DNA from 2 places in the Pseudomonas sp. PP3 genome. Region 1 is predicted to be linked to the other one. Evidence: riboswitches for the same ligand, from Rfam matches in the RefSeq annotation. Region 1 holds a riboswitch; the other holds the start of a gene.
What was found. A riboswitch is a leader RNA that binds a small molecule or an ion and turns the genes downstream of it on or off. The one in region 1 is predicted to bind cobalamin.
Positions count from the first base shown of each region.

Region 2: it holds a riboswitch for cobalamin, as region 1 does, so the genes downstream of both, cobO (cob(I)yrinic acid a,c-diamide adenosyltransferase) here and cobW (cobalamin biosynthesis protein CobW) in region 1, are expected to answer to the same signal.

Region 1 covers NZ_HG995459.1:3,287,355-3,302,669, forward strand. Annotated here, with positions in the region: gene KHO07_RS14895 (acylase) at 1-274, opposite strand, end outside; gene KHO07_RS14900 (fe2+ zn2+ uptake regulation protein) at 525-896, shown strand; gene KHO07_RS14905 (hypothetical protein) at 923-1,111, opposite strand; gene KHO07_RS14910 (hypothetical protein) at 1,270-1,410, shown strand; gene KHO07_RS14915 (TerC family protein) at 1,476-3,035, opposite strand; gene KHO07_RS14920 (LysR substrate-binding domain-containing protein) at 3,313-4,182, opposite strand; gene KHO07_RS14925 (MFS transporter) at 4,285-5,838, shown strand; gene KHO07_RS14930 (VWA domain-containing protein) at 5,849-6,505, opposite strand; gene KHO07_RS14935 (AAA family ATPase) at 6,508-7,515, opposite strand; gene cobN (cobaltochelatase subunit CobN) at 7,692-11,525, opposite strand; gene cobW (cobalamin biosynthesis protein CobW) at 11,529-12,596, opposite strand; cobalamin riboswitch at 12,695-12,907, opposite strand; cobalamin riboswitch at 13,138-13,363, shown strand; gene KHO07_RS14950 (CbtB-domain containing protein) at 13,485-13,679, shown strand; gene KHO07_RS14955 (CbtA family protein) at 13,691-14,404, shown strand; gene KHO07_RS14960 (cobalamin biosynthesis protein) at 14,401-14,814, shown strand; gene cobM (precorrin-4 C(11)-methyltransferase) at 14,899-15,315, shown strand, end outside.
Region 2 covers NZ_HG995459.1:1,733,049-1,748,363, forward strand. Annotated here, with positions in the region: gene htpG (molecular chaperone HtpG) at 1-950, shown strand, start outside; gene KHO07_RS08070 (dienelactone hydrolase family protein) at 1,018-1,746, shown strand; gene KHO07_RS08075 (pirin family protein) at 1,822-2,682, opposite strand; gene KHO07_RS08080 (OsmC family protein) at 2,745-3,161, opposite strand; gene KHO07_RS08085 (DUF3108 domain-containing protein) at 3,307-4,020, opposite strand; gene purN (phosphoribosylglycinamide formyltransferase) at 4,029-4,679, opposite strand; gene purM (phosphoribosylformylglycinamidine cyclo-ligase) at 4,679-5,737, opposite strand; gene KHO07_RS08100 (DUF2066 domain-containing protein) at 6,126-7,187, shown strand; gene KHO07_RS08105 (AI-2E family transporter) at 7,224-8,297, shown strand; gene hda (DnaA regulatory inactivator Hda) at 8,517-9,221, shown strand; gene KHO07_RS08115 (NlpC/P60 family protein) at 9,449-10,081, shown strand; gene KHO07_RS08120 (C40 family peptidase) at 10,247-10,783, shown strand; gene KHO07_RS08125 (class I SAM-dependent methyltransferase) at 10,802-11,455, shown strand; gene KHO07_RS08130 (sorbosone dehydrogenase family protein) at 11,469-12,782, opposite strand; cobalamin riboswitch at 12,979-13,208, shown strand; gene cobO (cob(I)yrinic acid a,c-diamide adenosyltransferase) at 13,291-13,902, shown strand; gene KHO07_RS08140 (cobyrinate a,c-diamide synthase) at 13,913-15,313, shown strand; gene bluB (5,6-dimethylbenzimidazole synthase) at 15,310-15,315, shown strand, end outside.

The sequences.
Region 1 (15,315 bases):
GCGTGAACTGGTCCGGACCGAAATAACGCGACCGTTGACCGTTCACCGTGGCGATCTCATTGGCCAACAAACACAGGTTATCCTGAGCATAGGCATAGCCGATGCCGTAACCGAGCCCGCGCTCGTCCTGCGCACGAATGTGCGGGACGCCGAAACTGGTCCGGCGGATCTCGGCACTCGCCTGCTCGGGCTGGCTGCGCGCATTGGCCGCAAGACTAAGCCCGACAAACAAACCCGCCAGGCTCAACCTGGTTAACTGGCTGGAAATAATCACACTCGCTCCTGATCGAAAAACGATGGTCACAGTTCTGCGTACTGACACGCAGGCCGCGCATCCTTTTAAGGACGAAGCAAACGACAAATATTTAGGAGATTGAACCGCCATTTACAGGCGTCTGACAGACCGGTGACGTAATGACGACGAAATTTCTACATCTAAGTCTTCATGATTCGGGTCGCTCATACGTCTTGTTATGTAAGAGCGCCCCATTTTTCCTGATCAGGCTCTGAAAAGGAGTTTTGCAATGTACAACTCGCATCTGCCAACGGACGGTAGCAACGCGCCAAAGGGATCTTCCATTGGGGTCGGTGTTTTCGACCAGCGTACCGAGCGCCATGGCAACGAGCGGATTCGCTTCCTGCTCAAAAGCTTTGGCTTGCGAACCAGTCTGATTCGCCTGAAAGTCATCGACGCCCTTCTGACAGCTGCCGAAAGCGAGCGCAGTCTTGGCGTGCGCGGCGTGCACAGTCATCTGCTGGAGCTGGATATTCCCTTGTCCTTTCTGAGCGTGCGCGAAGTGTTGAAACGTCTGTGCAGCGAAGGCGTGATTGTCCTCAACCCGGACAAAAGCTACAGCCTCGACCCTCGGGCCGCTGCCGCGCTGCACATCGATTGATCAAGCCTGGCCCGGGGCCTCGCGGCTCAGGGCTTGACCTTGCGGCGCATCACGCCATTGACAACCACCACGACCACCGCCACGCCAATGGCGATGTACTGGAACAGTTTTTCGCTGATGACGCCGGTGTTCTGCAAATACGACAGGCCAAACATGATCGCCAGCACCACCAGGGAGATCAGAATCGAATATTTCAAACGTTGCGACTGGGTCATTAGCAGTTCCTGAATCTGAATAAATGTATCCACTTTGTATCCGAATGCATGCCAAGCCCTTACCGTTTTCAGGGGATGGGGCGCTGCAAACGGGGTCTCATGTTACAGCCGATGAAGCGTTTTGGCTTCACTGCGGCGTTAACCATGAGGAGTTACAAATGTTGCGTCGAATCACACTGCTGATTCCCCTGCTGGCCCTGCTGTCCCTGAGCGGCTGCATCGTATTCCCCCACGGCGGCGGCCACCATGACCGTCACTACGATGTTCGTGGCGGCCCCGGTTACTCCCAGCATCGCTAGCCCCACTGCGATCCCCCTGCAGGAGCTTGCTTGCCAGCGATGAGGCCCTCAACCCCACCGCGGAATCACCCGCCGATGCGCGCCAAAAGCACCCGCGTCACCCGCCGTTCTTCAACCTTGAGGACCGTCATCCGCCAGCCTTCCCACTCATGGCTGTCACCGATCATCGGCAGGCGATCGAGCAAGCTCACTACCAAACCGGCGAGGGTCTGATAGTCCTCTGTAGGCTCGGCAGCAAACCCGGTGCGCTGTCGAACCCGCGCCAGGTTCAATGCGCCGCTGACCACAAACCCACCCTTCTCCTCGACCACGTCCGGGCCTTCGATTTCACTGGCGTCGGGCAATTCACCGGCAATCGACTCGAGAATGTCGGTCATGGTCAACACGCCGACGAAGTCACCGAATTCATTGACCACGAACGCAATGTGCGTCGACGCCTTGCGCATCTGCTCCAGGGCATTAAGGATCGAATAGCTCTCCAGCAGGTTGATGGTCTGGCGCGCCAGGTGCGCAAGATCCGGTTCATTACCGGCCAAAAACTCCTTCAACAGCTCCTTCTTGTGCACGAAGCCAAGCGGTTCATCGACGGCACCGTCGCGAATCAGCGGCAAGCGCGAGTAAGACGAATGCATCAGCCGCGTGCGAATGGCCTCGGCGTTGTCGGCCAGGTCGATAAGATCGACATCGGCGCGCACCGTCATCAACGTGCGGATCGGCCGTTCAGCCAGTTGCAGCACACCGCTGATCATCACCCGCTCACGGCGGTCGAACAGCTCTTCGTTCGGCGCCTCGCCGTTGTCGAGCATGTCGGCGATTTCCTCACCGACTTCTTCCGCCGCCAGTTTGCGCCCGCCCAACAGGCGCATGACTGCGTGGGCGGTACGTTCGCGCATCGGTCGCACGCCCTGCATCGAGCGCTTGCGCCGGGCCCGGGCGATCTGATTGAACACTTCGATCAGGATCGAGAAACCGATGGCCGCATACAGATAGCCCTTCGGAATATGGAAGCCCAGGCCTTCGGCGGTCAGCGCAAAGCCGATCATCATCAGGAAGCCCAGACAGAGCATGATCACCGTCGGGTGCGCGTTGACGAATCGGGTCAGCGGCTTGCTGGCAACGATCATCAAGCCAATGGAAATGATCACCGCGATCATCATCACCGACAGCTCATCGACCATGCCCACGGCGGTAATCACCGCGTCGAGGGAGAACACCGCGTCCAGCACCACGATTTGCGCAACGATGTGCCAGAACAGCGCATACGCCGTATTCGACGAACGCTGGCCGACATGGCCTTCCAGCCGTTCGTGCAATTCCATGGTGGCCTTGAACAACAGGAACACACCACCGAACAGCATGATCAGGTCACGTCCGGAGAAGCTCTTGTCGAACACCTCGAACAGCGGCTGGGTCAGGGTCACCAGCCAGGAAATACTCGCCAGCAGGCCCAGGCGCATCAGCAACGCGAGGGACAAACCGATGATCCGCGCACGATCGCGTTGGTGCGGCGGTAATTTGTCCGCGAGGATCGCGATAAACACCAGGTTGTCGATGCCCAGTACCAGTTCCAGCACAATCAGTGTCAACAAGCCCAGCCAAGCGGTGGGGTCAGCTAACCATTCCATAAAAACGTCTCGATCTCTTCAGTGAATTCAGAATGCCGGGCACGGCAAAGCGCGGCGCAGAGGCCGTTGAGCTGCAATGTCAGGGGATAGCGGAAGCCGAAAGACCGGGGATTTAGCGTGCGTCAAAACCGCGTAATGGCACGTGGGGAAAGGATAACTGGGAGGCTCCGTGAGGGTGTTCATGCAAGTCCTGAAAGGAAAAAAGAACTTGAATCGTACAGGTGAAAGTGACAAATCCTACAGCCTGAAATCATTTCAAGATCTGTAGAAGACCAGGTTAAGCCGAATGTTTGATCCGCTCGATATACCGGTTTACGGCTGGCGACTTCTCGAACCGCCGATGAATCAACGCCAACCACGATATCGCCTGGCAATCCGCGATCTGCCGATACACCACATTCGGCAAACAGACATGCCCAACCACCGACGCCGGCACCACCGCCACGCCCTGCCCCAGCGAAACCAACGCGATCACCGCGACCAGTCCACCCGGCTGCGCCCCCAGCTTCGGTACAAACCCACCCTGCGCGGCCACTTGCAAGGTACCGGCCATTTGCTCCGGGAGGATGAAGTTTTCGTTTTGCAGGTGCACCGACGTGATCATCGGCAACCGGTTGAGCCACGAATCGACCGGTAGCGCCAACACAAAGCCTTCTTCATTGAGCCGGACACTTTCGATACCGTCGGGCAAAGCCAACGGGCAGCGGACGTAGCCCAGATCGAAACGCCCCTCAAGGATCATGTTCGGCAGGCTGGCCATGGGGCTTTCCCGCACATTGAGGGTGACATCCGGGAATTCGCCGGCAAAACCCTGTACCTGTTTTTGCAGCATTGCGGAGTACACCGCCGAAGCCACGTAACCCAGCTCGATATGCCCGACTTCGCCGCGACCGGCGCGCTGGGCATTGCGTTGCGCAGACTCGAATTGTCGAACCGTGGCTTCGGCTTCGATCATCAGCGCCGCACCCGCCTCGGTCAGGCTGACATCCCGCGACTGACGCAAAAACAGGCGTGTCCCCAGTTCCGCTTCCATGTCCTGAATCTGCCGGGTCAGGGTCGGCGGCGCGATGCCCAATTGCTCGGCAGCGCGGGTGAAATTGCGCTGCCGGGCGACGGCGAGGAAATAGCGGAAGTGGCGGATGTCCATGATGCATTAGCTCAAAGGTAATGAAGTGATGAGGCGCGCCTAACAAAGACACCGACAGCCAGCGATAAGCTGCACCGACCGTCACAGTAGAGAACCCTGGCCATGTCCGTCAAACCCAAGGCAAGTCCGCGTCTGACTTTGCTCACCGCATCAGCGGTGTGCTCGCTGATCGTGCTCGACACCAACATTGTCGCCGTTACCTTGCCCAGCATTGCCCGTGATCTGGGTGCCAATTTCGCCGACATCGAATGGGTAGTGAGTGCCTACATGCTGGCGTTCGCCGCGTTGCTGTTGCCGGCCGGCAGCCTGGCTGACCGTTTTGGCCGGCAGAAAACCCTGATGTGGGGCCTGGGCATTTTCATCCTCGCCTCGCTGGGCTGCGGTGCGGCACCGAACGCGCTGTTTCTCGATATCGCTCGCGCGATCAAAGGGGTTGGTGCCGCATTGCTATTGACCTCGGCGTTGGCGTCCATTGGCCACACCTTTCACGATGAAGCCGAACGGGCCAAGGCCTGGGCATTCTGGGGTGGCTGCATGGGCGTCGCCATGACCGCCGCGCCGACCCTGGGCGGGTTGATCACCGAATACGTCGGCTGGCGCTGGATTTTCTACCTCAACCTGCCAGTCGGCCTGTTTCTGATGTACATGGTCTGGCGTGCGGTGCCGGAATCACGCGATGCGCAAGCGGCACGCCTTGATCCATGGGGCAGCCTGGCCTTCAGCGCCAGCCTGCTGTGTTTGATCTGGGGATTGATCGAAGCCAACCGGATTGGCTGGGACAACCCGATGACCTATGCGCGGCTAGTCGGCGGCGCGCTATTGTTGGGCTTGTTCGTGGTGATCGAACGGCTGCAACAGCGGCCAATGGTTGACTTGCAACTGTTCCGTCACCCGCGCTTCATCGGCGCCCTGCTCGGCATGTTCGCTTACGCTGCGTGCGCCCAGGTGATGATGACGATGCTGCCGTTCTACTTACAGAACGGCCTGGGTTTTACCGCGATCGCGGCGGGACTCGGTATGTTGCCGTTCGCCATCACAATGCTGATTTTCCCGCGCATCGGTGCTCGACTGACCGGGCGCATCACCCCGGCCAACCTGATGGCGATCGGTTTGACGCTGGTGGGCTGCGGCAATCTGCTCAGCGCCTGGGCGGTCAACAGTGGCGGCTATCTCCCGTTCGCCCTGGCGATTGCCGTTACCGGTGCTGGTGCAGGACTGCTGAACGGCGACACGCAGAAGAACATCATGGCCTGCGTACCCCGCGAGCGCACTGGTATGGCCTCGGGCATGAGCACCACGATGCGCTTCAGCGCGGTGATGCTCGGCGTCGGCATCTACGGTGCGTTGCTGTCGGGCCATAGCGAACAGTTGCTGCACGACAGCCTGTCGGCCCAAGGCAGCCAATGGCTGGAACATACCCAGGCGGTGGCATCGCGGGTGGTTGCCGGCGACATGCCGGCGGCGCTGGAACTGTTGCCTCAGGACGCACGGCCGGTGGTCGAGCCACTGGCTCGCGATGCCTTTGTCGGTGGCTTCAGTCTGTTGCTGTGGGTCGCGGGGTTGGCGGGATTGGTGGCTGCGCTGGTGGTGGGGACGTTGATGCGTCATCCGATTCCTGCGATCAACACCCATCGGCCGACGACATCGGTCGCCTGATCTTTACGCGTCAACGCAATTCGTCGATATGCCGATACTCGGACTGCAACTGCGCCGCCAGTGTTTTGCTGCGTCCGAGTCGAATCGGCCCACGCTCGATATCAATCAGCAACCCCGGACAATCCAGTGGCGCCAGAGCGGCCCCGTCCTTGAGCCGTCCATCGGTCACCACCAGCAAGCGTTGCTGCTCCGCCGGGAAACGCTTCTGCCGCACACTCAACCATCGCCCCGCTTCGGCCAGCGCTGCCAGCAACGGTGTCCCACCTCCTGCGCCGAGCTCATCAAGCCAATGACGCAATCCGCCGGAGGCCTTCAAGCCTTGAACCTGCCACTTTGGCGCGGCACCACTGGCAGTCAGCAAGGCCAGCCGGGCGCGTTGGCGATAGGCGTCATCGAACAGTTGCGCGAGCAACCCCTTGGCATCGCTCAAGGCGTGATGCCGACGGGTCGACGCCGACGCATCGACAATCACCAGCCACAGCTCATGCGCCGAGCGTGTGCGCAGGTGGAACAACAGATCCTGACGTACGCGTGGGCGACCATTGAGCAAGGTGCCGGGCCAATTGACCGAGCCGCTGCGGGCGGCATGACGCTTGCCCTGTTTGCCGTGATCGAGCCGTCCGGCGCGGGGTCTGGCATTCGCCCCCGCATCAGATCGGGGGCGAATGCCTAAGGCTTTTTTGGCCAGCTCGGCACTTCACGGCGGGCACCGACGGGCAATGCCTGAGCAGGCATTTCACCCCACTGGCCCTGGCCTTCGCCCGGGTTGGCAGTCTGGGGCGAAGACGACTGCGGCGTTGGTGCCGATTGTGGTGTCGGCGGGGGAAGTGCACGGCGACGATGGCGCAAGGCGAATTCGGCGACTGCGTCGATATCTTCGATGCTGATGGCGGTAGCGCCACGCCAGGCCGCATGAGCACGTGCCGCGCGCAACCAGACCAGATCGGCGCGCATGCCGTCGACGCCGGCGGCAAAGCAACGTTCGGTGATTTGCGCCAGCGTTGCATCGTCGAGGGGAATGGTCGCTAAAGCGCTGCGCGCCTTCTGGCAGCGCTCGCGCAGGTCCGCTTGCTGGCGCTCCCACTCGGTGCAAAAGCCGTGGGGATCACTGTCGAAATCCAGACGCCGACGGATGATCTGGCCACGCTCTGCCGGTGCGGTGTGGCCGCCGAGGGTCACGTTCAAGCCAAAGCGGTCAAGCAGCTGCGGACGCAACTCGCCCTCTTCCGGGTTCATGGTGCCGATCAACACGAACTTCGCCGAATGCCGATGGGAAATGCCGTCACGCTCGACCAGGTTGGTACCGCTGGCGGCGACGTCGAGCAACAGATCGACGAGATGGTCAGGCAACAGATTGACTTCATCGACGTAGAGCACGCCGCCGTCAGCCTTGGCCAGCACACCGGGGGAAAACTGCGCGCGACCCTCGCTCAGTGCGGCATCCAGGTCGAGGGTGCCGACCAGGCGTTCTTCAGTGGCGCCCAGGGGCAAGGTGACGAACTGACCGCTGGCAAGCAAATCCGCCAGGCCACGGGCCAGGGTCGACTTGGCCATGCCACGCGGGCCTTCGATCAGCACGCCGCCGATCTTCGGGTCGATGGCGGTCAGGTACAGCGCCAGCTTCAAATCGTCAGCGCCGACCACGGCGGAGAGGGGGAAATGCGGGGTATCGGTCATGTCAGGGTTCTCATCATGGTCGGTATTTACTTTGTGGCGAGGGAGCTTGCTCCCGCTGGGCTGCGCAGCAGCCCCCAACTCAAAATGCACATTTTTTCAGACACACTACATTGCCTGGTTTACGACTGCTTCGCAGCCGAGCGGGAGCAAGCTCCCTCGCCACAGGTTGCGCAGTCTCAGCTGTCTTCTTCTATATCCAGCAACAGGTTTTCCAGCGCCTCGCGGTACTCGCCCGGCTCCTTCCACATCCCCCGTTGCTGCGCTTCCAGCATCCGTTCAGTCATGTCGCGCAAGGCATGTGGATTATGCTCGCGAACAAACTCGCGAGTCGCCGGGTCGAGCAAGTAGGCATCGGCCAGCAAGGCGTACTGGTGATCGTCGATCAACTGCGTGGTGGCGTCGAAGGCGAACAGGTTATCCACGGTCGCAGCCATTTCGAAGGCGCCTTTATAGCCATGCCGCTTGACCCCGTCGAGCCACTTGGGATTGGCCGCCCGTGAGCGGATGACCCGGTTCAACTCTTCCTTCAGCGTGCGGATTTTTGGCAAGTCCGGTTGGCTGTGATCGCCGTGATAACTGGCTGCCGCCGCGCCGCTGAGGCTTTCCACCGCCGCGAGCATACCGCCCTGAAACTGGTAGTAGTCATTGGAATCAAGCAAGTCGTGCTCGCGGTTGTCCTGATTTTGCAGCACTGCCTGCACCTGGTTCAGGCGCTGGGCGAATTGCTCACGGGCTGCAGTGCCTTCATCGGAACCGCCATACGCGTAACCGCCCCAGTTCAGATAAACCTCGGCCAGATCCTCGCGGCTCTGCCACAGCCGGCCGTCGATAGCGCCCTGCACGCCTGCACCATACGCGCCGGGTTTGGCCCCGAAAATCCGCCACCCGGCCTGACGCCGGGCCGCTTCTGCATCCAGCCCGGATTGCAGCAGCGCTTCACGCTCGGCGCGAACCTTGGCCGCCAACGGGTTGAGATCGGCCGGTTCGTCCAGCGCGGCGACCGCTTGCACGGCCGCGTCGAACAGGCGAATCAGATTGGCGAAGGCATCGCGGAAAAAACCGGACACGCGCAAGGTCACGTCCACTCGCGGACGGTCGAGCAAACTCAGTGGCAGGATTTCAAAATCGTCGACGCGCTGACTGCCGGTGGCCCACACCGGGCGCACGCCCATCAGCGCCATGGCCTGAGCGATATCGTCGCCACCGGTGCGCATGGTCGCAGTGCCCCAAACGGACAGGCCGAGCTGACGCAGATGATCGCCGTGGTCTTGCAGATGGCGTTCCAGAATCAGGTTGGCTGACTGGAAACCGATGCGCCAGGCGGTGGTGGTCGGCAGGTTGCGCACGTCCACCGAATAGAAGTTGCGGCCGGTGGGCAGCACGTCCAGGCGTCCACGGCTGGGTGCGCCGCTGGGGCCGGCCGGGACGAAACGGCCGCCGAGGGCGTCGAGCAGACCGCACATTTCGGCGGGACCGCAGGCGTCCAGTCGCGGCGCGACGACTTCGCGCAAGTTGTCGAGAATGGCGCTCACTTCAGACCAGTTCGCCTCCTGTGGGAGCGAGCCTGTTCGCGAAAGCGCTGTGTCAGTTGATATTTTTCCATCGCGAGCAGGCTCGCTCCCACAGGGGCCTTCCAACACTCGCGAGATCAGTTGCGTGGCAAACAGTTCGAGGCGTTCGCGGGTATCGCCGGTGGTGCGCCAAGGGTCATCGCTGATTGACAACAAGGCCTCCGGCCGCGCCCCGGTCCACGGCTCGGCCAGCGCACAATCGAGCGGATCGAAGCCCGGCGCGAACGCTTTGGCCAGCGCCCGCAGCAAACTCGATTGCGCGCCACGCCCATCACCCCGGGGAATGCGCAACAACGCAAGCAAGGTGTCGATGCGCAAACGCCCCACCGGTGACTCGCCAAACACATGCAAGCCATCGCGGATCTGCGATTCCTTCAGGTCACACAGGTAGGTGTCCAGACGCGGCAACCAGATCGCCGCGTCTGCGTCACTGTCGAGCTTTTCGTCCAGTTGCAGTTCGCGGTCGATGTGGGTCTCGCGCACCAGTTGCAGTATGTCGCGCTGCAACTCCCGGGCGCGGCGTGGATCGAGCAATTGCGCTTCGTAATATTCGTCGGCGAGCAATTCGAGATTGCGCAGCGGACCGTAGGTTTCAGCGCGGGTCAGCGGCGGCATCAAGTGATCGATGATCACCGCCTGAGTCCGCCGCTTGGCCTGGGCGCCCTCACCCGGATCGTTGACGATGAACGGATAAATGTTCGGCAACGGTCCGAGCAATGCATCCGGCCAGCAGTTTTCCGAGAGGCCGACGCCTTTGCCCGGCAGCCATTCGAGGTTGCCGTGCTTGCCGACGTGGATCAGCGCGTGGGCGCCATAGGTGTTGCGCAGCCAGAAGTAGAACGCCAGATAGCCGTGGGGCGGCACCAGGTCCGGGTCGTGATACACCGCGCTCGGGTCCACTTGATAACCGCGCGCCGGTTGAATGCCGACAAAGGTCAGGCCGAAACGCAACCCGGCGATCATCATCCGGCCGCTGCGGCACATCGGATCGTTTTCCGGCGTGCCCCAACGCTCCATCACTGCGGCGCGATTGGCTTGGGGCAGCGCGTTGAACATCGTCAGGTATTCATCCATGCCCAGGCTTTGCTGGCAAGGACGCTGGTCGAGGGTGTCCAGATCATTGCTGACGCCGCCGAGCAGTTGCTGGATCAACGCGGTGCCACTGTCCGGCAGTTCGGCGGGGAGCGGATAGCCTTCGGTGTGCAGCGCGCGGAGAATGTTCAGCGCCGCCGCTGGCGTGTCCAGGCCCACGCCGTTGCCGATGCGGCCGTCGCGGGTCGGGTAATTGGCGAGGATCAGCGCCACGCGCTTTTGCGCATTGGGCAGGCGCGCCAGATCGATCCAGCGCCGCGCCAGTTCGGCGACAAAGTCCATGCGCTCGGGTTGCGGCCGGTAGCACACCACATCCGATTGACTGCGCTCACTGCGCCACGCCAGATCCTTGAAACTGATCGGCCGGCTGATGATCCGCCCGTCCAGTTCCGGCAAGGCAATGTGCATTGCCAGATCCCGCGGGCCGAGGCCTTGATCGCTGGCGCGCCAGCCCGGTTCGTTGTCCTGGGCGCAAATGGCCTGAATCACCGGGATGTTGCGGCGAAACGGACGCAAATGCGGCGCTTCGGGGCTCGATTGGGCAAAACCGGTGGTATTAAGGATCACTCCGGCTTCTGCTTCATCCAGCCAATCCTCGACTGCCGCCAGACAGCCGGGCTCTTTCAAACTGGCCAGGGCAATCGGCAACGGATTCAACCCCGCTGCCTGCAACCGCTGGCAAAAAACATCGATGAAACCAGTATTCGCCGCTTGCAAATGCGAGCGGTAAAACAGCACCGCCGCCACCGGTTGACCGGCCTGCCAATCGGCCTGCCAGTCGCTCAATGCGGGGGTGTGTTTTTGCGGATGGTAAATCGCCGTGCGCGGCAATGCTTGCGGCTCGTCCCAGGCGTAATCCCGCGCCAGCCAACGGTTGGCCAGGCAGCGGAAGAAGTCCAGCGCGTTGCCCATGCCGCCCTGGCGCAGAAACTGCCAAAGTCGGTCTCGATCTTCGGCATCGACAGTGCTCAGGTCACTGAGCTCCGGGTCCGGGCGATCATCCCCCGGCACCAGAATCAACTGCACACCACGCTGCGACAACTCCACCAGCCGCTCGACGCCGTAACGCCAATAGGCAATGCCGCCGTGCAGCGAGATCAGAATGACCTTGGCGTGGCGCAAGACTTCATCGACATACAGATCAACCGACGCATGGTTCTGCACCTGCATCGGGTTGGCCAGGCGCACGCTCGGGTAATCGTCGGGCAACTGCTGCGCCGCTTCGGCGAGCAGCGCCAGACTGGAATCGCCGCTGCACAGGATCACCAGCTCGGCGGGGGTTTGTCCAAGGTCGGCAATGTTGTCATCCGACACGAAACCGCCGGGCTGGGTCCTGAGCAGGTGCATGGCTTATACGCTGAGCGCGGCGCGCAATTGCGCTTCGAGCAAGGCGGCATCCAGCGCCTGGCCGATCAGCACCAGACGCGTGGTGCGAGCTTCTTCAGCGCCCCACTGACGGTCGAAGTGCTTGTCGAAACGCGTGCCCACGCCCTGGATCAGCAAGCGCATCGGTTTGTTCGGGATCGCGGCGAAGCCTTTGACGCGCAGGATGCCGTGCTGGACCACCAGTTGCGTCAGCGCGTCCATCAGCAGGCTTTCATCGGATGCCGGCAATTCGATGGAGATGGAGTCGAAAGCGTCGTGATCGTGGTCGTCATGATCGTCATCATCGTGATGGTGATCGTGGTGACTGTGACGGCTATCGATGTGCTCTTCGGAACCGGCGCCGAGGCCGATCAGCACGTCCAGCGGCAGGCGACCGCTGCTGGCTTCGATGACTTTTACCGCGGGCGGCAGCTCTTCGGCAACTTCCAGGCGTACGCGGGCCAGGTCTTCCGGGCTGATCAGGTCGGCCTTGTTGAGGATCACCAGGTCGGCGCTGGACAGTTGGTCAGCGAACAGTTCGTGCAGTGGCGATTCGTGATCCAGGTTCGGGTCGAGTTTGCGCTGGGCGTCGACCTGATCCGGGAATGCGGCGAAGGTGCCAGCCGCCACGGCCGGGCTGTCGACCACGGTGATGACCGCATCGACGGTGCAGGCACTGCGGATTTCCGGCCACTGGAAGGCTTGCACCAGTGGTTTTGGCAGTGCCAGGCCCGAGGTTTCGATCAAGATGTGATCGAGGTCGCCGCGACGGGCGACCAGTTCGCGCATCACCGGGAAGAACTCTTCCTGAACGGTGCAGCACAGGCAGCCGTTGGCCAGTTCGTACACACGACCGCTGGCTTCTTCTTCGGTGCAACCGATGGAACACTGCTTGAGGATTTCGCCGTCGATGCCCAGTTCGCCGAACTCGTTGACGATCACCGCGATGCGGCGCCCCTGAGCGTTGTCGAGCATGTGCCGCAGCAACGTGGTTTTGCCCGAGCCGAGGAAGCCGGTAACGATGGTGACAGGGAGTTTGGCCAGTGTTTTCATCGGATGCCCTTTGGCAAGGTGGCGGGCATACGGGACGAGAACCGGCAACGCACATGCGCGCCGGAAGCGTTCGCCACCGGATCACCCCGCCCGGTTGTAGTGAGAATCTGTATCGAGGCAGGTCTCCTGGCTGACGGTGTGCCAGTCGCTTGACTGGCGTTTACTGCGCCTTCCCGCGGGCTCAAGGGTTGAGCGTGCAGTGGCGTGGCAGCGAACATCACCGTTCACAGTTGCGGGGGCAGCCGCGGCATTGACCGCGTTCCCTTCTTAGCTTCGACAGATGCCGAAGAACCTCGAAAGCGCAAGGCTACGCATGGTATTGGGGCGGGTCAATGTCCGCCGTGCATCACGGTCGTCTGTGGCGAGGGAGCTTGCTCCCGCTCGGCGGCGAAGCCGTCGTAATACCTGCTGACGAGGTATTCCAGAAAGAATGCCGGGGGTCGCTTCGCAACCCGGCGGGCGCAAGCTCCCTCGCCACAGGGGATGTGGTACCTCAAACGAGAACCCTTGCCAATTGACGCCCAGCCCTCGCCCATGCTCTCCTACGCATCTTGTTACGGGTGCCCTTCACAGGGTGAAACGGGAAACCGGTGAATCATGTGCTTTACTCAAGGCCATGTCAGTCCGGTGCTGCCCCCGCAACGGTAAGCGAGCGAAGCGTCAGATCCACTGTGCCCATCCGGCATGGGAAGGTGACGTTTGCAGGTCAAGGCGAAAGCCTGTGCCCCTCGTGAGCCCGGAGACCGGCCCGCAACACAAAGTGAAAACACAATCACTGAATGACAAACCCGCGGTGGGCGGGCGCTGTTCGAATCCCTGCGCGCCCGTTCGTGTGCAGGATCTTGCATGCGCTTTAGATTCCCCGCTGACAGACCAGAGGGAAACGCCATGTCGACCATCAGCAGCACCGGCCACAGCAGCTCCGCCAGCGCCACCACCACCCTGACTCAACGCCTGACCGCCGCCGTTTTTGCGTCGATCCTCGGCGCGTGCCTGGTGTACTTCGCCGGTTTCTCGCACATCGAAGCGGTGCACAACGCCGCCCACGATACCCGTCACAGCGCCGCGTTCCCGTGCCATTGAGACCCGCCGAGATGATCAAGCGTATTGCGCAAACCGCAGGTTTCACCGGGCTGCTCGCCGCCCTGCTGCTCACCCTGCTGCAAAGCTTCTGGGTTTCCCCGCTGATTTTGCAGGCCGAGACTTACGAGAAATCCGAACCGGCCGCTGTTGAAGTCCACGAACACGCACACAGCGAAGGCGCCGTCGCCGCTCACACCCACGATGGCGAAGCCTGGGAGCCGGAAGACGGCTGGCAGCGCGTGCTGTCGACCACCGGCGGCAACCTGGTGGTGGCCGTCGGTTTCGCCCTGATGCTGGCCGGCCTGTACACCTTGCGTGCGCCGACCAAAACGTCCCAGGGTTTGCTCTGGGGTCTGGCCGGCTACGCAACCTTCGTGCTCGCGCCGACACTCGGCCTGCCGCCTGAGTTGCCAGGCACCGCTGCCGCCGATCTGGCGCAACGGCAGTTCTGGTGGGTCGGTACTGCGGCCTCCACTGCAGTCGGTATCGCGCTGATCGTGTTCAGCCGTCACTGGCTGATGAAAATCCTCGGCGCGGCGATCATTGCCGTTCCCCACGTGATTGGCGCCCCGCAACCGGAAGTGCATTCGATGCTGGCACCCGAAGCACTGGAAACCCGGTTCAAAATCGCTTCGCAGTTGACCAACGTCGCGTTCTGGCTGGCCCTGGGCCTGATCAGCGCCTGGTTGTTCCGCCGCAAAAGCGATGGCCAATACCACGCATGATGGATCCCCGCACAGCGCCGACCCTGGTGGTCGGCCTGGGCTGCCAGCGCGGCTGCCCCGTCAATACGTTGCGGGCGCTGCTGGATCAGGCACTGCAAGCGCATCAAATCGAACTGCATGACATCATGGCCCTGGCCAGCATCGACTTGAAACGCGACGAACCGGCGCTGAGCGAGTTGGCCGCTCAACTGGCGCTACCGCTCATGTATTTCAGCAGTGAACAACTGGCCGCTTATCAGCCACAACTCAGTCACCATTCGCAGATCGCTTTCGAGCGCACCGGATGCTACGGCGTGGCAGAAAGTGCCGCCCTCGCGCTGGCCGAACAATTGACCAATGCACCGGCAAAACTGCTGATCTCGCGACAAAAGTATGCCCAGGCCACTCTGGCATTGGCCTGCCCTGCGTAAAATCCCCGATAATCCACGTATCCGATCATGAGCAATCTTCATCTGAAGCCTTGCCCAGCCCCTTTTTACCCACAGGAATCGACGATGACCGTCTACTTCATTGGCGCAGGTCCCGGCGACCCGGAACTGATCACCGTCAAAGGCCAGCGGCTGATTCGCAGCTGTCCGGTGATTATCTATGCCGGCTCATTGGTGCCTGCTGCGGTGCTTGAAGGCCATCAGGCCGAAACCGTGGTTAACAGCGCCGAATTGCATCTGGAACAGATCATCGAACTGATCAAGACTGCCCACGCCAACGGCCAGGATGTGGCGCGGGTGCACTCGGGAGATCCGAGCCTGTATGGCGCCATCGGTGAGCAGATCCGCCCTCTACGCGAACTCGGCATTCCTTTCGAGATCATCCCCGGCGTGACCGCAACCGCCGCCTGCGCCGCGCTGCTGGGGGCGGAATTGACGTTGCCGGACGTGTCACAGAGCGTAATCCTGACTCGCTACGCCGAC
Region 2 (15,315 bases), 1.6 Mb from region 1:
TCCTGCCGCTGTACCTGCGTTTCATCAAAGGCGTGGTCGACTCCAATGACCTGTCGCTGAACGTGTCGCGGGAAATCCTGCAGAAGGACCCGATCATCGACTCCATGAAGTCGGCGCTGACCAAGCGCGTTCTGGACATGCTGGAAAAACTGGCGAAGAACGAGCCTGAGCAATACCAGGGCTTCTGGAAAAACTTCGGCCAGGTCATGAAAGAAGGCCCGGCTGAAGACTTCGCCAACAAAGAGAAAATCGCCGGCCTGCTGCGTTTCGCATCGACCAACGGCGACGACGGCGAGCAGGTTGTCGGCCTGGCCGAGTACCTGGCACGCGCCAAGGAAGGTCAGGACAAGATTTACTACCTCACCGGCGAAACCTACGCACAAGTCAAAAACAGCCCGCACCTGGAAGTCTTCCGCAAGAAAGGCATCGAAGTGCTGCTGCTGACCGACCGCATCGATGAGTGGCTGATGAGCTACCTCAACGATTTCGACGGCAAGAGCTTTGTCGACGTGGCGCGCGGTGACCTGGACCTCGGCAACCTGGACTCGGAAGAGGACAAGAAAGCTGCGGAAGAAGTCGCCAAGTCCAAAGAAGGTCTGGTTGAGCGTCTGAAAACTGCGCTGGGAGAATCCGTCGCTGAAGTGCGGGTTTCCCACCGTCTGACCGACTCCCCGGCGATTCTGGCCATCGGCGAACAGGACCTGGGTCTGCAAATGCGTCAGATCCTCGAAGCCAGCGGTCAGAAGGTTCCGGATTCGAAGCCGATCTTCGAATTCAACCCGGCTCACCCGCTGATCGAGAAGCTCGACAACGAGCAGAGTGACGAGCGCTTCGGCGACCTGTCGCACATCCTCTTCGATCAGGCAGCGCTGGCGGCTGGCGACAGCTTGAAAGATCCGGCGGCATACGTGCGTCGTCTGAACAAGCTATTGGTTGAGCTGTCGGCTTAATCAGGTTGTAGAAAAACCCGCTTCGGCGGGTTTTTTCATTCTGGTGTTCACCAATCAGGAGTCAGAAATGAGCCAAATCACTGTACGTTCGGTTGCCTATCAAATTGATGGCCAATCCTATGAAAGCCGTCTGGCGTTCGACGCCGATCACAAAGGCCCGCTTCCGGGGCTGTTGATGGCGCCGAACTGGATGGGCGTCAGCGCCGGTGCTGAAGAGATCGCCAGATCGGTGGCAGCCAAGGGCTACGTGGTGCTGATCGCGGACATCTATGGTCAGTCGATTCGCCCGCAGAACAACGACGAGGCGGGCGCGGCGATGATGCCGTTGAAAAATGACCGGGCATTGCTGCGCAAGCGCATGCAGGTGGCGTTCGAACAGTTGCAAAGCCAGGGGGAAGCGGTGGTCGATAGCTCGAAACTGGCGACCTACGGTTTCTGCTTTGGTGGTTGCTGTGCCCTGGAGTTTGCCCGTACCGGCGCACCGGTGAAGGCGGCGGTATCGTTCCACGGTACGCTGGACACACCGAATCCGGCCGATGCGAAGAACATCAAGGGCAAGGTGCTGGTACTGCACGGCGCGTCTGATCCATTGGTGCCGAAAGAGCAATTGCCAGCGTTCGAAGATGAAATGAACGCGGCCGGTGTGGATTGGCAGTTGCTGAGTTACGGCGGCGCGTTCCACTCGTTCACCGATCCGCATGCGAATGTGCCGGGAATGATGATGTATGACGCGAAAATTGCCGCACGGGCGTTCACGTCGATGCATAACTTGCTGGACGAAGTGTTCAAGGGCTGACCATGATTTGGTCGGTGTGAGCGCCGACCCCTTCGCGGGCAAGCCCGCGAAGGGGCCTGACAGTCTATAGAAAAGCTAAGGCAGTTCGATCCTGTCAACTTCCCCCGGCACCGTCGGCCAATCCCCGGCCGCCCAGCGTCGGCGTGCTTCATCGATGGCTGCCGGATCGCTCGCGACAAAATTCCAGTTGATCCGCCGCGGCCCATCCAGTGGCGCGCCACCCAATAGCACCGCATGCGTGTCGCTGTCAGCAGACAGGGTCATTTCCTCTCCGGCAGGCAAAACCACCAGCGAATGCGGCTCTATCGATTCGCCATCCAGTTGTACCTCACCGCTCAATACATACAGCGCACGCTCTTCATGCTCGGTGGGAATCAGCAGCGTCGTCGCCGTTTGCAGGTGCAGTTCGGCGTACAGCGTGGGCGAGAGCACCGGCACCGGCGATTCCAGGCAAAAGCCTGAACCGGCGATCATGCGGATCTTCACTCCAAGGTTGTCGCTGACCGGGAGCGTAGCCGCCGGGTGATGGCTGTAATGCCCCGGGCCTTGTTCGTGATCTTTCGGGGACGCCAGCCAGATCTGCAAACCGTGCATCCTGAAACGTTGGTCCCATAGCGGCTGTGGCGTGCGTTCAACGTGGGCGATCGCGCTGCCGGCAGTCATCCAGCTGACATCGCCAGCATTGACCACCTGATCGGAACCGAGGCTGTCCTTGTGCTGGATCTGCCCGTCGAACAAGTAGGTGAGGGTCGACAGCCCGATATGCGGGTGCTGTCGGATGTTCATGCCTTTGCCTGCCGGATACTCGGTTTCGAGCATGTGGTCGAAAAACACGAAGGGCCCGACATTACGGCATTTGGCTGACGGCAACGGGCGAAGAATCGGCTGGCCTTCGACATCTTCGGCGCGGGGGCGGATCACGAGCGGAGTGTTCATGGTGCATTCCAGGCTGAGCGGGTAATGCGTGGGAGCATAACCCGCTTGCGCAGCCGTTGCCGCTATTGGCTGAACGCGCCTTCAGACAGATGGGTTTCGATGCTGACTTCGCTGGTGGTCATCAGCTTGTGGATCGGGCAGCGATCAGCGACGCGGAGCAGCTCTTCGCGCTGAGCGTCGGTGAGCACGCCCTTGAGCGTCAGTTTGACGTGCAGCGCGTACTTGCCTTTCTGTTCCTGGCTGTTGTCGCGCTTGACCTCCACGCCGACGCCGGTGAGCGGGATGTCTTTCTTCTTCGCGTAGAGCTTCAGGGTCAGGGCCTTGCAGGCGCCGAGTGCCGCGTCGAAATAGTCGTGGGGTTCCGGGGCCGAACCGTCACCGCCAGCCGTGACGGGCACATCGGCGAAAAGTTCGTGGTCATCGATCTGGACACTGTGGCGAAAACCTTCGGCGGAAACGGTATTGACGGTGACAGTCATGGAGAACCTCGCAAGCGACAGGAAAAGTCATTCGATCAAAAAAGACCTTGAAGGTATAGAGCGTTGTGCCGGGCGTGCGTTCCTGCTTTTTATCATCTTCAAAGAAAAGCCCCGCAATGGCGGGGCTTCTTCAGGTCGATCCGGATCAGCTGCCTTTGACAGCCTTACCGTTGACGGTGCCATCCAGGAGCATGATGTTGTACTCCTTGCCGTCGGTTTCGACCTGTTGCAGGCGGACCAGCAGATAGTCCCAATCCTTGGCGAACCACAGCACGGTGATGCGCTTGCTTTGTGTCGGATCGCGCACGCGCTCGACCTTGATCGCGTCGATCTGGCCTGCCTTGGTGTCGACTTTTTCCGAACCGAGCACGCGGAAGTCATAAGTATCGACTTCGCCATCATCGACAACCTGATAGCTCATGCTCTTTTTGCCGGCAGCCACGTCGTGTTGCAGCGCCAGTTGATAGGTGGATTTGTCGAGCATGCCGCGGTTCAGCGGAATATTGACCGCGTCACCACGATCAGTACCGGTGACCTTTTTGGCCGTCCAGTCGAAGTCCAGATCGGCCTTCTTGGCTTTGCCCAGGCCGCCGCGTTCGAAGTGATAGGACTGTGGCAGCAGGGTGTCCTTGTCGACGGTCAGGGTGCTTTCTTCGGACAGGCTGGCGATCATCATCGACGCCTTGAAGTTGAGCTTCCAGACGCCGTTGGCTTCCTTGGTCAGGCTGCGTTCAGCGGTGCCGCTCATGGGCAACTGCTTCCAGTCGGCGGTGTAGCTGGCGGAGAACGGTTGAAGGTCTGCGGCTTGCGCGAATGGCAAGGCAAGCAGAGCGCAAGCGAAGAGCAGGGCGCGACGCATAAAATCTCCTAGGTTCGAATCAAGTGGCCGCTGGCCGCGAGTAACTGTCCATCCAGTAAAGCACCTTGATCACTGAGTGATAACCGGCCTTCGGCAAACCAGCGTACGGCCATCGGGTAGATCAGGTGTTCCTGAGCATGGACTCGCTGCGCCAGACTTTGCGGCGAGTCATGCAACTCTACCGGTATTACTGCCTGTACGACCAGTGGTCCGCCATCGAGTTCCTCGGTGACGAAGTGCACGGAGCAGCCGTGTTCGGTGTCGCCGGCCTCCAGCGCGCGCTGATGAGTGTGTAACCCTTTGTATTTGGGTAGCAGCGAGGGATGGATATTGAGCAGGCGACCCTGGTAGTGACGCACGAAGTCAGCGCTGAGAATGCGCATGAAGCCGGCCAGTACCACGAGTTTGGGGTTGAAAGCGTCGATCAGTTCGATCAGCGCGGCATCGAAGGCCTCACGACCTTCGAAAGCCTTGTGATCCAGCGAGCGGGTGGCGATACCCGCATCACTGGCGCGTTGCAGGCCGTAGGCGTCGGCACGGTTGGAAATCACCGCAGCGATGCGGACCGGGCTGTCGCCGGTCCGCGTGCTGTCGATCAAGGCCTGCAAGTTACTGCCGGTGCCGGACAACAGCACCACCACATCACAGGTCTGGGACATCAATGAGCCTTGAGGTTCTTCAGTTCAACCTGAGCCGCGCCTTCGGCAGCGGTGGAGATCTGACCGATGACCCATGGCTGCTCGCCGGCTTCACGCAGAACGTTCAGCGCGGTTTCGACGTGCTCTTGAGCCACGCAAATAACCATGCCTACGCCGCAGTTCAGCACGCGGTGCATTTCGTTCTCGTCGACGTTGCCCTTCTCTTGCAGCCAGTCGAACACCGCCGGGCGGGTCCAGCTCGCCACGTCAACCACGGCCTGAGCGCCTTTTGGCAGAACGCGCGGGATGTTGTCCAGCAGGCCGCCACCGGTGATATGGGCCATGGCTTTGACAGCGCCGGTTTCCTTGATCAGCTTGAGCAGCGGCTTCACGTAGATACGGGTCGGGGCCATCAGCAGATCGGTCAGCGGTTTGCCGTCGAGCTGGATATTTTCGATGTCGGCACCGGACACTTCGATGATCTTGCGGATCAGCGAGTAACCGTTGGAGTGCGGGCCGGAAGACGGCAGGGCGAGCAGGGCATCGCCAGCAGCGACTTTGGAACCGTCGATGATTTCGGATTTTTCCACGACGCCGACGCAGAAGCCGGCCAGGTCGTAGTCTTCGCCTTCGTACATGCCCGGCATTTCAGCGGTTTCGCCGCCAACCAGGGAGCAACCCGACAGTTCGCAACCAGCGCCGATACCGGTGACGACCTGGGTCGCGGTTTCGACGTTCAGTTTGCCGGTGGCGTAGTAGTCGAGGAAGAACAGCGGCTCGGCGCCGCAGACCACCAGGTCATTGACGCACATGGCGACCAGATCGATGCCGATGCTGTCGTGCTTGTTCAGGTTCAGTGCCAGGCGCAGCTTGGTGCCGACGCCGTCAGTACCGGAAACCAGCACAGGCTGCTTGTAGCCGGCCGGGATTTCGCAGAGGGCGCCGAAACCGCCCAGGCCGCCCATGACTTCCGGGCGCGCAGTGCGCTTGGCGACGCTCTTGATGCGTTCGACCAATGCTTCACCGGCGTCGATGTCTACACCGGCGTCCTTGTAGCTCAGGGAGGGTTGCTTGCTCATGATCCAGGCCTTTAGGGGGGATTCAGGGGTAACGACCGAGTCCAGCGGGGCCGCCGAAATCGACGAGGGCGATTGCCTCACGCGAATTTCGAAAGTGCCCGGCTGTTGCCGGTCTGCGAAGGCGCGCGATTTTATCAGGCTTGAAGGGCAGCGGCCATCCTCAGGCCGACGGCAGGGGGCATATCAGCCTAAAAAAACCTTAATTCTTTCCGGTTGATGGCATCCTGCTGACCTGTGCAAGGTATCGCCATTAACCGTCTATCGTTATGACAGTGCGAAAAAAACTAACCTAGAGCGTGTGAATGTTTTGCGCCGGGCGATGGTCACAGCCTTGCTCGATCGTCTTCATGCGGTCTGTTCCAGCCGCTCTTGTCGTCAGGAATCTTCCATGCGCTTTTGTAAATTCTTGTTTGTGGGCTGTTTGTCGTTGATCAGTCTTGTCAGTCATGCCGAAACCGTCAAAGGCCTCTACCAAGTGCGCGAGCCGGTCAATGGCCAGGCGCCGGAAGAACGCGATCAGGCGACCCAGCGTGCGCTGGATACGCTGGTGCTGCGCCTGACCGGAGATCCCAAGGCGGCGCAAAATCCGGGGTTGGCGGCGATTCGCAAAGACCCGCAACAAATCATCAGTCAGTACGGGTTTGATGCGGGGCCACCGGAAGTGCTTAAGGTCGATTTCGATCCTGCCTCCACCGAGCAAGCATTGCGCCGCGCCGGGCTGGCCATGTGGGGCGCCAATCGGCCATCGATTCTGAGTTGGTGGTTGAACGATTCCACGGAAGGCTCAAGTCTGGTGGGCGATGGTCAGGCCAGCGCCGCGCCGTTGCGCCGAGCGGCGCAGCATCGTGGTTTGCCGCTGCGGCTGCCGCTTGCCGATTTGAACGAGCAGATCGTCGCTACGGCGCCGAATCTGGAAAGTGCTGATCCGGCCCCGCTGCGTGGAGCGTCTGAGCGTTACAATGCCGACGCCTTGCTCGCGGTGCATGCCCGGGAAGAGGGGGGGCAGTGGCAAGCCAAGTGGCGGTTGTGGTTGGGTGATCAGAAAGAGGCGGGTAGCGTGCAGGGGGCGGATCAGGCCGCTGTGGCGGATGCCGTGATGCTGGCGGTCAACGAACGGCTGGCGCCGCGGTTTGTCGCCAAGCCGGGTGCATCGTCCCAGCAGTTGCTGGAAGTACAAGGCATGAACCTTGAACGCTATGCGGCACTTGGGCGTTTGCTGGAGCCTTTTGCCGGGCGCCCGCAAAGTGTCGACGGCGACCGGATTCTCTATCGGGTCAATGGCAGCACCGATCAATTGCGTGCCCAGCTGTCGCTGGCGAAATTGCAGGAGGTAACGGCGGCACCGGTCGCTGAAGCTCCGGTGGTTCCGGCTCAGCCTGCAGCGGACGGTTCGGCCCCTGCCGTAGCGCCAACCCCGGCACCGACTCCGCAACTGCGTTTTCGCTGGTAGATTTTCTTTCTTTATATAGAAGCAATGGAGTGGTTCATGGCCGATACGCGGCGTTGGTTCTGGTTGGGTGCAGTGGTCCTGCTCTGCGCGTTTATCTGGCTGTTACATCCGATTCTCACGCCGTTCCTGGTGGCGTTGTTGTTGGCTTATCTGTTCGATCCGCTGGTAGACCGGCTGGAAAAGGCCGGGCTGTCCCGGACCTGGGGCGTCGTGGCGGTCTTTGCGCTGTTTACCTTGATCTTGACTGCGTTGCTGTTGGTGCTGGTGCCAATGCTGGCCAAGCAGCTTTTCCGTTTGTACGAATTGGCGCCGCAGATGCTCGACTGGTTGCAGCACACCGCGCTGCCGTGGGCGCAGTCGAAGTTTGGTTTGTCGGAAGGTTTCTGGAAATTCGACAAGCTCAAGGCCGCCATCAGCGAGCACATGGGGCAAACCACTGACATTGTCGGTGTCGTGCTGAGCCAGGCGACGGCCTCTGGCCTTGCGCTGATTGGCTGGCTGGCGAATCTGGTGCTGATTCCGGTGGTGAGTTTTTACCTGTTGCGCGATTGGGATCTGATGATGGCCAAGATCCGTAGCCTCCTGCCCCGTGATCGTGAAGAGCGCGTTGTGTCCCTGGCCGGCGAATGCCATGAAGTGCTGGGGGCGTTCGTGCGTGGGCAGTTGCTGGTGATGGTGGCGCTGGGCGCCATCTATGCGGCGGGCCTGATGCTGGTAGGACTGGAGCTGGGGCTGTTGATCGGACTGATTGCCGGTCTGGCGGCGATTGTGCCGTACATGGGGTTTGTAATCGGTATTGGCGCGGCGCTGATTGCCGGGTTGTTCCAGTTCGGCGGTGATCTGTATCCGATGGTCGGTATCGTCGCGGTGTTCATGGTGGGCCAGGCGCTGGAAGGGATGGTGCTGACGCCGCTGCTGGTGGGGGATCGAATCGGCTTGCACCCGGTGGCGGTGATCTTCGCGATTCTGGCCGGTGGTGAGTTGTTCGGGTTTACCGGTGTCCTGCTGGCGCTGCCGGTGGCGGCGGTGATCATGGTGCTGGTGCGCCATATACATGATTTGTATAAGGATTCTGAGATTTACAGTGGTGTTGACGAGCCCGAGCTCTAGCGGGTGGCGCGGGCATCCCGGTTCACTCCCGGGATGTCCCGCAACCGGCGCCGGTTTGTTGCCCGCAGCGCCAAAGAAACTGTCATAAAACCGGAGCGTCAACGCAAACCTTTGATTTTGCTTGTGGTCTGTCGCATTGTGCGGTCGGCTTCACGGGTATAAACTTCGCAAACTTTACACAGAGGCCACTAACGGTTCCTTTGGAACTGTTCAGTCAGCATGAAACCGATTCAGCTGCCCCTAGGTGTGCGTCTGCGTGACGACGCCACCTTTATCAACTACTACCCAGGCGCCAATGCCGCTGCACTCGGCTATGTCGAGCGGCTGTGCGAAGCCGACGCCGGCTGGACCGAGAGTCTGATCTATCTTTGGGGCAAGCATGGGGTAGGGCGCACGCATCTGTTGCAGGCCGCATGCCTGCGATTCGAGCAGATGGGTGAACCGGCGGTGTATCTGCCGTTGGCCGAATTGATGGACCGTGGCATCGAAATCCTCGACAACCTTGAACAGTATGAGCTGGTCTGCCTGGATGACTTGCATGCAGTCGCAGGCAAGGCGGATTGGGAAGAAGCGCTGTTCCATCTGTTCAATCGTCTGCGTGACAGCGGTCGGCGTCTGCTGATTGCTGCATCGACTTCACCGCGCGAGCTGCCGGTGAAACTGGCGGACCTCAAATCCCGCCTGACCCTGGCACTGATCTTCCAGATGCGCCCGCTCTCCGATGAAGACAAACTGCGTGCCCTGCAACTGCGTGCATCCCGTCGCGGCCTGCACCTGACCGACGAAGTCGGGCATTTTATCTTGACCCGCGGAACCCGTAGCATGAGCGCGCTTTTCGACTTGCTCGAACAACTCGATCAGGCCTCGCTTCAAGCCCAGCGCAAGCTGACAATTCCCTTCCTTAAAGAGACGCTGGGTTGGTAGCAAAACCCGGTAAATTCAAGGTCTGAAGCGGTTTCTGGCATATTTCAGGCGCCAGAAAATCCGCTTTCCTGCACGGTTGCAGGCTGCGTCAACATTCAAAATAGGCTTAAGCGCTTAGATGTTAACGAGAAACCGATAAGTCACATAAAGTTCGATTGAATTTGCAAATGAGGATGATAGCGGGCATAGTCTCGGCTTCTTTACAACTATCAGCCACGGTCGTGCCCATGCTAAATCGCTTTGCACCCCTCGTGCCTCTCGCACTCGTTACCCTGTTGTTCGGTTGCGCTGCCCACACTCCAGTGGTCCAGCAAGCGCAGCAACAGCAGGTGAAAAGCTCCGTTACCGCTCAGTCTTCCGCTCTTTATCAGGAAGAACTCGCGACCGAAAAAGAACTGGCCGACTTCGCCGATGGCAAGTCCTACCAGCTGCCGGTTCTGGCAGACAGCATCCTTGAACGCGGCATGTCGCTGATCGGTACCCGTTACCGTTTCGGTGGTACCTCTGAAGCCGGCTTCGATTGCAGCGGATTCATCGGTTACCTGTTCCGTGAAGAAGCCGGCATGAATCTGCCGCGCTCCACCCGCGAAATGATCAACGTGGACGCACCACTGGTGTCGCGCAGCAAGCTCGAGCCGGGCGATCTGCTGTTCTTCGCCACCAATGGTCGCCGCGGTCGCGTCAGCCATGCCGGGATCTATCTGGGTGACAACCAGTTCATCCATTCCAGCAGCCGCCGCAGCGGTGGTGTACGGATCGATAGCCTGGGCGACAGCTACTGGAGCAAGACATTCATCGAAGCCAAGCGCGCACTCGCCATGGCGCCAGGTGCGGCTCCAATCGTCACCGCTCGCAAGTAAGCGGACAATTTGTAAGGTGAACTTAAAGTCTTACTTGAAGTTTGCCTGATAAGCGCTAGAATTCTGATCTATCAATGATGGCAAACCGCCTGCGTACTGCGCAGGCGGTTTTCTTTTCTGCGTCCCAGCAGAAAAAAGCCGCAGCCAGATCAGGATGCTCTGCTTATGTCGACGTCGGCCCGCCTCGCAATCATGTTCTTCGCAGCGCTGCTCAGCGCTTGCGCCAGCCGCACACCGCCACCCGCGCCGGTGGTCAGGGCACCCATCGTTTTCGGTCCTTCCCAATCGTTCTCACCTGAAGCGGAAGACGTGCTGTTTCGCGCGTTGGGCCTGGTGGGCACGCCTTATCGCTGGGGTGGCAATACGCCGGATTCGGGTTTTGATTGCAGTGGCTTGATTGGCTATGTGTACCGCGATGTCACCGGGATTTCCTTGCCGCGCACCACGCGCGAGATGATCACCATGCAGGCGGCGAATGTCGGCAAGGAAGGCTTGCAGACCGGTGACCTTATCTTCTTCGCCACCAACGGCGGCTCCCAGGTCAGCCATGCCGGGATTTACGTCGGCGAAGGGCGATTCGTCCATGCGCCAGCCACCGGTGGCACGGTAAAGCTCGACAGCCTGTCCAAAGCGTATTGGCAGAAAGCCTACCTGAGTGCCAAGCGCGTCCTGCAGCCGGAGCATTTGGCGCGCAATCCCTGATCTTCGGAGGTTGTCGTCATGACTGCTCGCACACTCAACCTCGACGATTCGCTGTATCAATACCTTCTGGACGTATCCCTGCGCGAGACGCCGCTGCTCAAGCGCTTGCGCGACGAAACCCAGGCATTGCCGATGGCGCGCTGGCAGGTAGCGCCCGAGCAAGGGCAGTTTCTCGCGTTGTTGGTGAAGCTCATCGGTGCGCGGCGATTGCTGGAGATCGGCACCTTTACCGGTTACAGCGCCCTGTGCATGGCGGCGGCATTGCCGGATGAAGGCTCGCTAATCTGCTGCGACATGCCGGGTGACTACAACGCCATCGCTCGTCGCTACTGGGAAGAAGCCGGATTGAGCACGCGCATTGATCTGCGCCTGGCGCCTGCGCTGGAAACGCTCGGCACGCTGCATCAGCCTGGCGAATTCGATCTGATTTTCATCGATGCCGACAAGGCCAACTACCCGGCCTATCTGGAGCACGCGCTGCGGTTGCTGCGGGTCGGTGGGCTGGCGGTGTTTGATAACACCCTGTGGAGCGGTCGGGTGCTGGAAAGCAATCCGCAGAGCGCAGACACCCGCGCGATCCAGGCGCTCAATCGAGCGTTGAAGGATGACGCGCGGGTAGATCTGTCGTTGTTGCCGCTGGGGGATGGGCTAACGCTCTGTCGTAAACGCTAACGATCGCAGCCGCTTATCGAGTCGCGGACACCCGCCATACCTTGTTTCCCACATCATCGGCCACCAGCAAGCCACCCTGCTGATCGATCACGACACCTACCGGCCGGCCCATGGCTTTTTCTTCGTCGTTGAGAAAACCGGTGAGCACATCAATCGGTTGTCCCGTCGGCTTGCCTGCGCTAAATGGCACAAAAATCACTTTGTAACCGCTGTGCGGTTTGCGGTTCCATGAGCCGTGCTGGCCGATAAAGGCGCCTTCCTTGAATTGCGCCGGCAATGTGTTGCCTTCGGCGAACGTCAGGCCCAGCGACGCGGTGTGCGGGCCGACCGCGTAGTCCGGCGCGATCGCCTTGGCCACCAGATTCGGGTTTTGCGGTTCGACGCGTACGTCGACGTGCTGGCCGTAATAGCTGAACGGCCAGCCGTAAAACCCACCGTCCTTCACGGAGGTGATGTAATCGGGCACCAGATCGCTGCCGATTTCATCCCGCTCGTTGACCGCCGTCCACAGTGCGCCGCTTTGCGGCTCCCACGCCATGCCGTTCGGATTGCGCAGGCCGGAGGCAAAGATCCGGTGATTACCGGTGGCGCGATCCACTTCCCAGATCGCCGCACGTCCTTGCTCCTGATCCATGCCGTTCTCGCCGACATTGCTGTTCGAGCCTACCGTGACGTACAGCTTGCTGCCGTCCTGGCTGGCAATCACATTTTTGGTCCAGTGGTGATTCAGTGTCCCGCCCGGTAAGTCGACGACTTTGATCGGTTGCGACTTGATGGCTGTGTCGCCGGTTTCGTAGTGGAAGCGCAGCAGGCGATCCGTGTCGGCCACGTACAGGTCGTTGCCCACCAGCGTCATGCCGAAGGGCGAGTTCAGGTTTTCCAGGAACACCGTGCGGGTCTCAGCGATGCCGTCGTGATTGCTGTCGCGCAGCAGTGTGATGCGGTTCGGGCTCGGTACGCCTGCTCCGGCGCGGCCCATGACTTTCTTGGTAATCCAGCCCTTGATGCCTTTGTTGTCATCGGGCTTGGGCGGGGCGTTGGTTTCGGCGACCAGGACGTCGCCATTGGGCAACACGTACAGCCAGCGTGGGTGATCGAGATTATCGGCAAATGCGCCGACTTGAGTGCCGCTGGCCGCCACGGGTTTTGCACCGTCCGGCCAGCCGATGGCCGGGGCGATGTTCATCGTCGGGAATAGCGTTTTGTTGGGTTCGGGCAACTTGGGTGACGGACCGGTGCCGTCGGAGACTTGCAGGCTGGAGGTTTCGCCGCAAGCGACGAGCCCTCCGGCGAGAGCGACAACGAATACGAGCTCGGATGTGCGCATTGCGGATCTTCCCTGTGGATGCCTTGATTTAATCATAGAGAAGCCTGGCCGCTGGTTGGTTCAACCCTTAAGCCGCGAGCCTGCTTCAGCAGCACGGCCATGCCGGGATGGTAACGGCCTGCCTGGTGATTGATCGGCGGCGGTTATTCATCTGTGCGCCCTGTCTTCAATTGACGCTCCACCCCCAACCCTCTAACCTTCGCGGCTTGTTTCAGGTGCTCTGTGGCTTGGGTCGACAGAGTGAAACAGGGAAGTCGGTGAGCGAGCGTTTCAGAAGTGAAGAGCCGCAATCCCGACGCTGCCCCCGCAACGGTAAATGAGTGAAAGATTGCGCCTTGGCCACTGTGTCGACAGACATGGGAAGGCGCGCAGTCTGGCGCAAGCCGCTCATGAGTCCGGAGACCGGCCTGATCCATCCAAGCGGCATCACGGTGGGCGATGCCAGGCTTCTTGCCGTCTATTCTTGTGCCTGCCCGCCGTTATTCCAGCCTCAACGGAGAGCTCCCCCATGACTGATACCCCTGATCGTGACGAACGTCATCTGGCGCGCATGCTGCGCAAAAAAGCCGTGATCGACGAGCGCATTGCCAACTCGCCGAACGAGTGCGGCCTGCTGCTGGTGCTGACCGGCAACGGCAAAGGCAAGAGCAGCTCGGCTCTCGGCATGCTCGCGCGATCCATGGGCCATGGCATGCGGTGCGGCGTGGTGCAATTCATCAAAGGGCGTAACAGCACCGGCGAAGAATTGTTTTTCCGACGTTTCCCCGAGCAGGTGCGTTTTCATGTGATGGGCGAGGGTTTCACCTGGGAAACCCAGGATCGTCAGCGTGATATCGCCGCCGCCGAAGCGGCCTGGGCCGTGTCGCAGGAACTGCTGCGTGATCCGTCCATCGGCCTGGTGGTGCTGGACGAATTGAACATCGCCCTCAAGCACGGTTATCTCGATCTGGATCAGGTGCTCAGCGATTTGCAGGCGCGTCCGCCGATGCAACACGTGGTGGTCACCGGTCGCGGCGCCAAGCCGGAAATGATCGAGCTGGCTGACACCGTCACCGAGATGGGCATGATCAAGCACGCCTTCCAGGCCGGAATCAAAGCGCAAAAAGGCGTGGAACTGTGAGCCGCACTGTATGAGTAGCGCTCGCCAATGCCCGGCAGTATTGATTGCCGCGCCGGCCTCCGGTCAGGGCAAGACCACTGTCACCGCCGCACTGGCCCGTTTGCATCGCAATCAGGGGCGCAAGGTGCGCGTGTTCAAATGCGGCCCGGACTTTCTCGACCCGATGATTCTCGAGCGCGCCAGCAGTGCGCCGGTTTATCAATTGGATATGTGGATGGTCGGCGAGCAGGAAAGTCGTCGCCTGTTATGGGAAGCCGCCGCTGAGGCCGATCTGATTCTGATCGAAGGCGTGATGGGGCTGTTTGACGGCACGCCGTCGAGTGCCGATCTGGCACGCCATTTCGGTGTGCCGGTGCTCGCTGTCATCGACGGCACCGCCATGGCCCAGACTTTTGGTGCACTGGCCCTCGGGCTGGCGCGTTATCAGCCGGACTTGCCGTTTGCCGGTGTCCTGGCCAATCGCGTCGGCACCCTGCGTCACGCGCAATTGCTTGAGGGCAGCCTGACCGAAGGCCTGCGTTGGTATGGCGCCTTGTCCCGGGAAACCGGAATCGAGTTGCCGAGCCGCCACCTGGGGCTGGTACAGGCCAGCGAGTTGAACGACCTCGATGTGCGCCTTGATGCGGCGGCTGATGCCTTGGCCAGCAGTTGCGAAGTCGCGTTGCCGCCAGCGGTGCAATTTGCCGCTCCCGATGTGATTGCAGCCGAGCCGTTGCTGGCCGGTGTGCGCATTGCCGTGGCCCGTGATGAAGCGTTTGCCTTCACTTATGGCGCCAGTCTCGATGTGTTGCGGGCGATGGGCGCTGAGTTGCGGTTTTTCTCGCCGATCCGTGACGCGCAATTACCCGAGGCCGACAGCTTGTATCTGCCGGGCGGTTATCCGGAGTTGCATCATGTGGCGCTGGCGCAAAACACCTCGATGCTGAACGCCATCCGTGCGCACCATGCCGCGGGTAAGCCGTTGCTGGCCGAATGTGGCGGCATGCTTTATTTGCTCGATTCGTTGACTGATGTCGAAGGCACCCGCGCCGAGCTGGTCGGTTTGCTGAGCGGTGACGCGGTGATGCAAAAGCGCCTGGCCGCGTTGGCCTTGCAGGCGGTTGAGCTGCCGGAAGGCTCGCTGCGCGGGCATACCTATCATCACTCGCTGACGACCACCGAACTGACGCCGATTGCCCGGGGCTTGAGTCCTAATGGCGGACGTGGGGCGGAAGCGGTTTATCGTGAGGGGCGGATGACGGCCTCTTATGTGCATTTTTATTTTCCGTCGAATCCACAGGCGATCGCCGCGCTTTTCGCACCCGACCTTGAAGCCGCCATCGCTGGTAAGCCAGCTCCTACAGTGAGCAGTGTGATACCTGAAGAAATGCAATTCCTTGTGGGCGCTGGCTTGCCAGCGAAGAGGCCATGACT